Regions from separate parts of the Streptomyces gobiensis genome, predicted to be linked through region 2. Evidence: riboswitches for the same ligand, from Rfam matches in the RefSeq annotation. Region 2 holds a riboswitch; each other region holds the start of a gene.
The links. A riboswitch is a leader RNA that binds a small molecule or an ion and turns the genes downstream of it on or off. The one in region 2 is predicted to bind cobalamin.
Positions count from the first base shown of each region.

Region 1: it holds a riboswitch for cobalamin, as region 2 does, so the genes downstream of both, metE (5-methyltetrahydropteroyltriglutamate--homocysteine S-methyltransferase) here and test1122_RS02335 (cobalamin biosynthesis protein) in region 2, are expected to answer to the same signal.
Region 3: it holds a riboswitch for cobalamin, as region 2 does, so the genes downstream of both, test1122_RS12170 (ABC transporter substrate-binding protein) here and test1122_RS02335 (cobalamin biosynthesis protein) in region 2, are expected to answer to the same signal.

Region 1 is NZ_CP086120.1:2,688,578-2,691,848, reverse strand. Features, by position in the region: gene metE (5-methyltetrahydropteroyltriglutamate--homocysteine S-methyltransferase) at 1-1,609, opposite strand, end outside; cobalamin riboswitch at 1,749-1,961, opposite strand; gene test1122_RS12435 (amidohydrolase family protein) at 2,518-3,271, shown strand, end outside.
Region 2 is NZ_CP086120.1:475,958-479,228, forward strand. Features, by position in the region: gene test1122_RS02325 (inorganic phosphate transporter) at 22-1,284, shown strand; gene test1122_RS02330 (hypothetical protein) at 1,318-1,530, shown strand; cobalamin riboswitch at 1,725-1,855, shown strand; gene test1122_RS02335 (cobalamin biosynthesis protein) at 1,977-2,894, shown strand; gene test1122_RS02340 (cobyric acid synthase) at 2,891-3,271, shown strand, end outside.
Region 3 is NZ_CP086120.1:2,629,475-2,632,745, reverse strand. Features, by position in the region: gene test1122_RS12175 (ABC transporter permease) at 1-324, opposite strand, end outside; gene test1122_RS12170 (ABC transporter substrate-binding protein) at 321-1,997, opposite strand; cobalamin riboswitch at 1,981-2,149, opposite strand.

The DNA.
Region 1 (3,271 bases), 2.2 Mb from region 2:
CGGCCAGGATCGGCGGGCGTACATAGCGGGTGCCGTACGACTGCACCCAGCCGTGCCGGGTGGCAAGAAAGCCGCTGAGCCGTTCGGCGAAGTGCTGCACCATGTCGTTGCGCTCGGGCTCGCCATGCACCAGTACGTCCAGCCCGGCCTCCTCCTGGCAGCCGATGACCGTGCGGATCTCCTCGGCGATCCGCTCCCGGTAGGCGTCCGCGCTGATCCGCCCCGCGCGCAAGGCCGCCCGCGCCTGGCGCAGTTCGCCGGTCTGCGGGAAGGAACCGATGCTGGTCGTCGGCAGCGGCGGCAGCCCCAGCCGGGCCCGCTGGGCGGCGGCCCGCTCCGGATACGGCTGTGGGCGCCGGGCATCCGAGGCGGTGACCGCCGCACACCGCGCCCGTACGGCCGGGTCCCGGGTGAGCGCCGAGCCCGCCCGGGAGGCCCGCGCGGCCCGGGACGCGGCGAGCTGCGGGGCGACGGCGTCCCGGCCCCCGGTCAGGGCGCGGGCCAGTACGGTCACTTCGGCGGTCTTCTGCCGGGCGAAGGAGAGCCAGCGGGTGATCTGTGGGTCGAGATCCCGTTCGGCGGCGACATCGAGCGGGACATGGAGCAGCGAGCAGGACGGTGCCACATCCACCGAACCGGCCAGCCCGAGCAGGGTGGCGAGGGTGCCCAGGGCGTGCCCCAGGTCGGCCGCCCAGACATTGCGGCCGTCCACCACTCCCGCGATCAGCCGCTTTCCCCGCACCCCGCCGATGTTGGCCAGCCAGTCGAGGTTGGCCGCCGCCGGGCCGGTGAAGTCCAGGGCCAGCCCCTCGACGGGTGAGTCGGCCAGTACCGGCAGCGCCTCGCCGAGGGTGTCGAAGTAGGAGGCCACCAGGAGCTTTGGACGGTCCGACCGGGGCGCGGCGGCGCACAGTTCGCGGTAGGCGCGAGCGGTGGCGCCCAGCACCGAGCCCGGCTGGTCCTGGACCAGTACGGGATCATCGAGCTGCACCCACTCGGCGCCGGCCGCCCGTAGATCGGCGAGTACGGAGGCGTATACGGGCAGCAGCCGGTCGAGCAGGGTCAACGGCGCGAAGCCGGGATCAGTACCGGGCGCGGGCTTGGCCAGCAGCAGAAAGCTGATCGGGCCCAGCAGCACGGGCCGGGCGTTCAGCCCTGCCTGCCGGGCCTCGGTGAACTCCTCGACCGGCTTACGGGAGTCGGCCGTGAAGACGGTGTCCGCGCTGAGCTCCGGGACCAGATAGTGGTAGTTGGTGTTGAACCACTTCGTCATCTCCAGCGGCTCGGCCTCGGCCGTGCCGCGTGCCATGGCGAAGTAGGTGTCGAGGCTGGTGCCGGCGGCGCCGCGGTGCCGCTTGGGCACCGCGCCCACCATCCAGGCCGTGTCCAGCACATGGTCATAGAGCGAGAAATCGCCGGTGGGGATCTCTGCGATGCCCGCCGCGCGCAGCTCCTGACGGGTGGCGGCGCGCAGTGCGGCCGCGGTCGCCCGCAGCTCGTCGGCGGTGATATGGCCCGCCCAGTAGCCTTCGACGGCCTTCTTCAACTCCCGGTTGGGGCCCTGCCGGGGGTATCCGTGCAGCGTGGCTTGAGTTGGCTTGATCGGCATGACGGAACTCTCCTTCGCGAGTTCTCCGGTGACCCGTGGCCGGGTGGCCGGGGATGGCATGCGAAGGAGCCGGGCGTGTGTACGGCCGCCCTGCCACCGCCGACCTGCCCACGAGGTCCTCCGGTACGACCGCCCGCCTGGTGGCGTGCGGGCAGTGGCAGGTCTTCGGACTCGTGGGCAGGCCCTTAGGGGCGCCTAATGGCCGTCGCTTCCCGGACGCGGAGGCGTCCAGTGCGTATGACGGCGGTCGTTCCCACTCACCGCTGCGGGGCAGTTCCGGATTCGCACCGGATTCCCTCTTGCGACGCTCCCGCCTGGCTGACGGGCCGAACCAACTGCGCGGCCAGTCTATGGGTTTCCTCTGTGTTCTCCCCCAGCTACCTCCCCCAGCTACCGCTGGGAGGTGCCCCCAGGAGGTGCCCCCAGGGAGGTGCCCCCAGGGAGGTGCCCCCAGGGAGGTGCCCACCCCTTCCCGGCTGTACGGCTGCGGGGGTGCCGTGGGTGGGTTTCCCCGTATCCCGCCCCTTCCCGTAACCGGGGCTTCGCCCCAGGGCCCCGGGGTTGGCCGGGTGCGGGACGGTGGCCACGGGGTTGTGCCCACCAAGCGTCGCGAGCTCTGTTGCGGGGTGGGTCGGAGCGTCGTGGCTGGTGTGGGTGGGTGGTTGCGTAGCAGGGTGGGCCCACGTCCCTCGCGGGGCTGCGAGTGCCCACAACGGGGGTTGGGGTCGGTGCCCGCAACGCTCGGGTGGGCCAGTGCCCACAACACGGGTGGGGGTTTGGGGGCGTCGGCCTCCGGTTTCGGGGGAGGGTTGGGGTAGGGGAGTGAAAGTCTTGCTTGGGGGGTGCGTGGGCGGCTTAGGGTCGCCATATGCAGGCTACATATATCGCGACCGGTGGGATGGGTGACCATGGCTGCCGGGGATGACCGCGTCACCGCGTTCTGGCGGGAGCTCGGGTTGCCCGGGCTGGTGGACGTGCATACGCACTTCATGCCCGAGCGGGTGCTGGACAAGGTCTGGGCGTACTTTGACGCGGTCGGCCCGATGACCGGGCTTGAGTGGCCCATCACCTACCGGCACGAGGAGGACGAACGGCTCTCCGTGCTCCGCGGGTTCGGGGTGCGGGCCTTCACCTCGATGATCTATCCGCACAAGCCCGGCATGGCCGCCTGGCTCAACAGCTGGAGCGCGGACTTCGCCGCCCGCACCCCCGACTGTCTGCACACCGCGACCTTCTTCCCGGAGCCGGCAGCGGCTGACTATGTGCGGCAGGCGCTGGAGGGCGGTGCGCGGGTCTTCAAGTCCCATATACAGGTCGGTGACTACGACCCGGGCAGCCCGCTCCTGGACCCCGTGTGGGGAATGCTCGCCGAGGCCGGTGTCCCCACCGTGATCCACTGCGGCTCCGGCCCCGCTCGGGGCAAGCACACCGGGCCGGAGCCGATCGCCGCCCTGCTGTCCCGGCATCCCCGGCTGCCGCTGATCATCGCGCACATGGGGATGCCGGAGTACGCGGAGTTCCTGGATCTGGCAGAGGCCTATGAGGGCGTCATGCTCGATACGACGATGGCCTTCACCGACTTCTCCGAGCGGCTGATGCCCTTCCCACGCGCCGAGCGGCCACGTCTGGCCGCCCTGGGCGACCGGATCCTGTTCGGCAGCG
Region 2 (3,271 bases):
GCCAAACTGATTGCCGGGTGAATGGAACACATCACGCTTCTCATCGGGATCGTGATCGTCACCGCCTTGGTGTTCGACTTTACGAACGGCTTCCACGACACGGCCAACGCCATGGCCACCACCATCTCCACCGGGGCGATGAAGCCCAAGGCCGCGGTGGCGATGTCCGCGGCACTCAACCTCGTCGGCGCCTTTGTCTCCGTCGAGGTCGCCAAGACCATCTCCTCCGGAATCGTTGACGAGGGCGCCGGTATCCGACCGGAAGTGATCTTCGCTGGTCTGGTGGGCGCGATCACCTGGAATCTGCTGACCTGGCTCGCCGGTCTGCCCTCCAGTTCTTCACACGCCCTGATGGGTGGTCTGATCGGCGCGACCGTCGCCTCGGCCGGATTCCGCGCCGTCAACGGCGATGTCGTCGTCATGAAGGTGCTGATTCCGGCACTGGCCGCCCCCCTCGTCGCCGGTATCGCCGCGATGTTCGCGACCCGGCTGACCTACCGGCTGGCGCGCAGGGCCGATCAGCAGCAGACCGCCAAGGGCTACCGGGCGGGGCAGATTACCTCGGCCGCCCTGGTCTCCCTGGCCCACGGCACCAACGACGCGCAGAAGACCATGGGTGTGATCACCCTCGCGCTGATCACCGGTGGCGCGCTCGCCCCGAGCTCCGATCCGCCGACCTGGGTCATCGCCTCAGCCGGTCTCGCCATCGCGCTCGGCACCTACCTCGGTGGCTGGCGCATCATCCGCACCATGGGCAAGGGCCTCACCGACATCCAGCCGCCGCAGGGCTTCGCCGCCCAGACCAGTGCCGCGGCCACCATCCTGGCCTCGTCCCACATCGGCTTCTCGCTCTCCACCACGCATGTCTGCTCCGGCGCGGTCATGGGCTCCGGGCTGGGCCGCAGGGGCGGAATCGTCCGCTGGTCCACCGCGACCCGGATGTTCGTCGGCTGGGGGCTGACCCTGCCCGCCGCCGCGCTGATCGCCGCGATCTCGGCGGTCCTGGCCAGTCAGGGCGCCTGGGGAGTCGGCACGGTCACCTTCCTCCTGGTGGCCAGCTGCACCACCATCTGGTTCGCCTCCCGTCGCCAGCCGGTCGACCACACCAACGTCAACGATGTGGCGCCCATCAGTGACATACGCACGGAGCCCCAGGGTGTCGTCACCGCCGCCGTCCAGGCCGTCGCCCCGCCCCCGGCAGGCACCATGCCCGCCGAGCAGCAGAACGCCGAGCAGCAGAACGCTGAGCAGCCCGAACAGCCCGCTGCCAGCGTCACCCCATAAGCCAGGCACCGTAATCCAGAAGGAACCACCACGATGAACATTGACTGGGCCGCCCTCGGCCAGGTCTTCGGCGTCAGCCTCGTGGCGACCGTGGCCCTGGTGGGTGTCTTCACGCTCGGCATCGTCGGCTCCTCCGCCCGCAAGGCGGACGGCGGCTCGACCGCGCTCGCCCGGACCGGCGCGTACATCTGCTACGCCCTGTGCGCGATGGCCGTGGCATACGGCATCTACATCATCGCGACCTGAGTCAGCCGAGCACAGCTGCACAACTGCACAGCTGGCACAACTGGCACAGTCGGCACCGGCGTTCCCCGAGGGGGTACGGGCACCGCCCGTACCCCCTTTCGTGTGTCTGCTCACACTCTCCTGTCGCAGGTCAGGGGTGAGTTGACGGCTCTGTCCGGGCATGGTGGACTGCCCGTTGCCAAACGGCGGCAGGAGAGGAAGCCGGTGCGAATCCGGCGCGGTCCCGCCACTGTCACCGGGGAGCACACCCCCACCCGAAGAAGTCACGGTCCCGCACGGAGGCTGGAAGACCGGGGGATGTGCCGATCCGGGAGCCAGGAGACTCTCACCGCCGGTCACGTCGAGCCAGGGCGAGGACCCTGAGTGAGGACATACCGCCATGCCTGGCATTTCTCCGCCCCCTGACCTGTTGACCGTACGAGGTACGACGGCCGGCTGACGACGCGATGCGTTTCTCAGCGACCGGCGCCGCGCTGGGTTATCTCTGCGATGTGCTCGCGGGGGACCCGCGCCGTGCCCACCCTGTCGCCGCTTTCGGGCACATTGCCACCACGGTGGAGCGCCGGCTGTGGCGCGATCACCGCGCCGCGGGCGCGCTGCACGCTGTGCTGTGCGTTGGGGGCGCAGCCGCCGGCGCGGCGGCGCTGACGCGGCTATTCCCCCGCCGCTCCAAGGTCCTTACCGCTGGGGTGACGTGGGCCGTGCTGGGGGGTACGTCACTCGCTCGCGAGGCGTGGGCCGTTCGGGACGCGCTGGCCGACGGGGACATCGAGCGGGCCCGGAAGCTGCTCCCGGGACTGTGCGGGCGGGACCCACAGGCGCTGGACGCGGACGGAATCGCCCGGGCCGTAGTGGAGTCGGTCGCCGAGAACACCTCGGACGCGGTCGTCGGCGCACTCGTCTGGGGCGCCCTCGGGGGCGTGCCGGGAATGGCCGCGTTCCGGGCAGTCAACACCCTCGATGCCATGGTCGGCCATAAGTCCGCCCGCTACCGCCGGTTCGGCTGGGCCGCCGCCCGGCTGGACGATGTCGCCGGGTGGCCGGGCTCCCGGCTCACCGCCACGCTGGCGGCGCTCCTCGGCCCGGACCGGCGCGGCGCGCTGCGTGCCTGGCGGCAGGACGCGGGCCTGCACCCCAGCCCCAACGCCGGGCCGGTGGAGGCCGCGTTCGCGGGCGCGCTGGGGGTACGGCTGGGCGGCACCCTCTCCTATGGCGGACGCGTCGAACACCGCCCGGTGCTCAACGCTCCCGGCAGAGCGGTCGAAGCAGCCGATATCGAGCGGGCTGTCCGGCTCTCCCGCCATGTCAGCGCACTGGCTCTGGCCGTGTGCTGCGCGGCCGGTTATGTGAAGGAGCGGACATGACGGGCGGCGGGCTCCTCGTGGCGGGAACGACCTCCGACGCGGGCAAAAGTGTGGTCACAGCGGGCATCTGCCGGTGGCTGGCGCGTAAGGGCATCAACGTCGCGCCCTTCAAGGCGCAGAACATGTCACTCAACTCCTTTGTCACCCGTGAGGGTGCTGAGATCGGGCGGGCGCAGGCCATGCAGGCGGCCGCCGCCCGGACCGAGCCGAGCGCGCTGATGAATCCCGTACTGCTCAAGCCCGGCGGGGACCGCACCAGCCAGGTCGTACTGCTGGGGAAGCCGGTCGGCGAGCTGAGCGCGCGTGGCTACCACGCGGCGGGGCGGCAGGAGCGGCTGCTCGGCACGGTGACGGACTGTCTGGCCGAGCTGCGGCGC
Region 3 (3,271 bases), 2.2 Mb from region 2:
GCCCAGCCGCTGGCCGACGATGTCGGTCACCGGGCGGCCGCTGACCAGGGAGCGCCCCAGGTCGCCGTCGACGGTCCCGGCCAGCCAGTCGACGTACCGCAGGGCCCAGGGCCGGTCCAGGCCCAGCTCCGCGCGCAGCGCGGCGATCTGCTCCGGCGTACCGCCCGCCCCGCCCGCCGACCGGGACAGAATCACCTCGGCCGCGTCACCCGGGAGCAGCTCCGTCCCGGCGAACACCAGCACCGTGGCGGCGCCCGTCACCCCTGCCGCGGCCAGCAGCCGCCGCCCGCACGCGGTGAGCAACGGGTGCGCATGGCAGGTCACGCGCCGCCGATCCAGACATCGCGGTAGCTGCCCCAGCCGTCGGAAGCCGGCGGGGCGCCGCGGACGCCGCCGACCTTGTGCTGTGCGCCGTCGATCCACTGCATGAACGAGTGGATGATGTGCCCGCCGTCCTGCCAGAGCTCCTGCTGCAGATCGGCGTAGCGCCGCTCCCGCAGGCCGGGGTCCATGGTGGCGCGCGCGGCGAAGAACCGCTTGTCCCAGTCCGGACGGCGCCAGCCGGTCTCATTCCGGTCCGAGGTGGACAGCATCGTCTGTCCGTAGAACCAGTCGAGCGCGTAGTTGCCCCAGCCGCCCTGCGCGAAGGGCTTCTTGGCCCACACCTGCGACCAGTACGAGTCGGCCGGTGACTTGTCCAGCTTGATGGCGATCCCCGCACGCCTGGCCTGCTCGGCGTAGAGGGTCGCGGCCTCCAGCATGCCGGGGGAGACATCTGAGGTGTGGAGGGTGACGGTCAGCCCCTCCTGACCCGCCTTGCGCAGCAGCGACTTCGCCTTGTCCGGATCGTAGCCGCGCTGCGGCAGGTCGTCGTGGTACAGCGGAGCACCCAACCCGTACAGGTCGTTGCCCACTTCGGCGTAGCCGGAGTACACCGTGTCCACGATCTCCTGGCGGTCCACCGCCAGCTTCAGGGCCTCGCGCACATCCGGATCGCTGAACGGCTTCCGGTCGACCATCATGTTGAAGCTCTGCATACGGCCGACCGGCGACGTCACGACCTGGACCCGGCCCGCCCGCTCCTGCGCCGCGGCCTGCGCCCAGGCCAGCTCGTGCGCGACATCGGCGTCGCCGCCGAGCAGCGCGTTGAGCCGGGTGTCGGGCTTGGTGATGAAGATGATCTCCAGCTCGTCGAGGTAGGGGCGACCGCTCTCCCAGTAGGAGTCGTTCCGGGTCAGCCGCACCCGGTCCCCCGGGCTCCACCGGCCGAACCGGAACGGCCCGGTGCCGACCGGCGGATGGTCGTTGTCGAACGCGGTCGTGCCGTCCTGGATGACGTAGACGTACCAGCCCGCGAGCAGCGACGGCAGGTCGGCGATGGGCTGGCGCATCGGGACCGCCACGGTACGCCGGTCCACCTTGCGCAGCCCCTCGGCATCCACCATCGCGAGGTCCTTGGCACCCGTGAAGGAGGACTTGGGGTCGAGCAGATACCTGATGGAGTACATCAGGTCGTCGGCCGACAGCGGCTTGCCGTCGTGCCACTCGACGCCGTCCCGGAGCCTGATGGTCCACCGCGAGCCGTCGGAGTTCGGTTCGATGGACTCCGCAAGCCGGTTGGTGACCGTGAGATCGTCGTCGTACGCGCACAGCTTGTCGAAGAGGTTCTTCATCACGATGCCCGCGCCCCACGATCCGGCGACGAAGGGGTGCAGCGTGTCATCGCTGGAGCTGGCCCCCGAGACCACCGCACGCAGCCGGCCCCCGCGCCGGGGCTCCCCCGCGCCGGTGGGCGAGGTCTGCCCGGAGGCGCACGCGGTCAGGCCACCGCCGAGGGCGAGACCGGACGAGGCGACCGCCAGCCCACGCAGAAACGCGCGCCGGTTGACCTGATGTGCGGGGGAACGTACAGAACTGGGCAGCGCAAGGCGCGCCCGGGCAGGACCGACCATGGTGGACCCGTCTCCATCCTCGTGGAACCACTGGGCTTGCACCACGGCCGGTCTCCTGGCTTCCAGCTCACCGCTCCCCCACGCCTTCCCACGCCCTCGGGCGCAGTGGCACAGATGCAGGGGAGCTCCCTGGTCACAGTGGCGGGACCGCACCGGATCCACACCGGTTTCCCGTAACCGCGGCACGGACAACATAGCCAGCCCAGCCGGTCCATGGGGAGTGTCACTGCTCACCAGCCCCCAGCGGCGCCGGTCAGAGCGGGACAAGCCGGACCCGGCAACCGAAGCGCCACGGGGGCTTGCGCCACCACACCAGCGCCCGCGACATCGCCGTATCGACACCGGACTTGGGGACCGTTTCGACCAGCAACACGCTCCGAGACTTCCCAATGGCCACCGCCCTCGATACTCGGACACCCAGGCCCTATCGTTGCAGGTCAGGAGTCACTCCTCGCGTTTCCGACCACTTATCGGACATCTTCTGGCGACGAAGGCCGAGCTAGGCGCCGATTATTCCCAGGGCACCCGCAGCACCGCTCGCGAAGCGAGTTCGCTGAGGTTCGCACGGGTCCCCGGGCGGCAACTGCAACCACGGCACGACGAGGTCCCCAGCCGCTGAGCTGTCGGGGCTCTTGCTCAGCCCGGTAAGGCTGGGTGGAGGATGCGAAATTCGAAACTCGTGGGGGGTTGCCCCCCACACTTTCCAACTGTTCGACAGGGCGTCCTGAGGTGATCAAGGTTGTCCTGATCTGCGGCGGAGTCGGTGGTCTCCTGGCTTCCGGACGGTGCTGGGCGTGCCTGAATGAGACAAGAACTGAGACCATGTGGTCGATTGCTGCTCGCTTATACGCCCTTGACGACGATGGCGTGCTTGTGGCCGTGCAGTGTGACGTCGGTCAGCAGGTGAAGGGCTGCGCGGGCCTCGTCCTTGCCGATGTCGGCAACCCGGACGCGGGAGATCACCCAGCCCCAGCGCGCTGTTCGGTGGTCCTGCTGTCGTATGCCTCGATGAATGTCGTAGGGGAGGTCATTACCTCGGTTACTCCGCGGGTGCGAGGCCGAGCCGGGGATCATCTTGTAGGTCGCCGCGCACCACGAGAGCGAGTGCCTCGCAGTCGAGCACGAAGACGTGCGGAGGCCTGGCACTGCCGCCGCGCTTTTTCACGCGGCCTTTCCCGAACAGCCGGACCCAGCCTTATCGCTCGGTCCAGGCATGCCTCCACCTGGTGCAGGATGAAGGGCATCGGCTCTAGTCTCGCTGTTCAGAGGTGCCTTCCGTCTCGCCGATCACCTGCCGGAGTAATCGCCTCGTGAGAGGC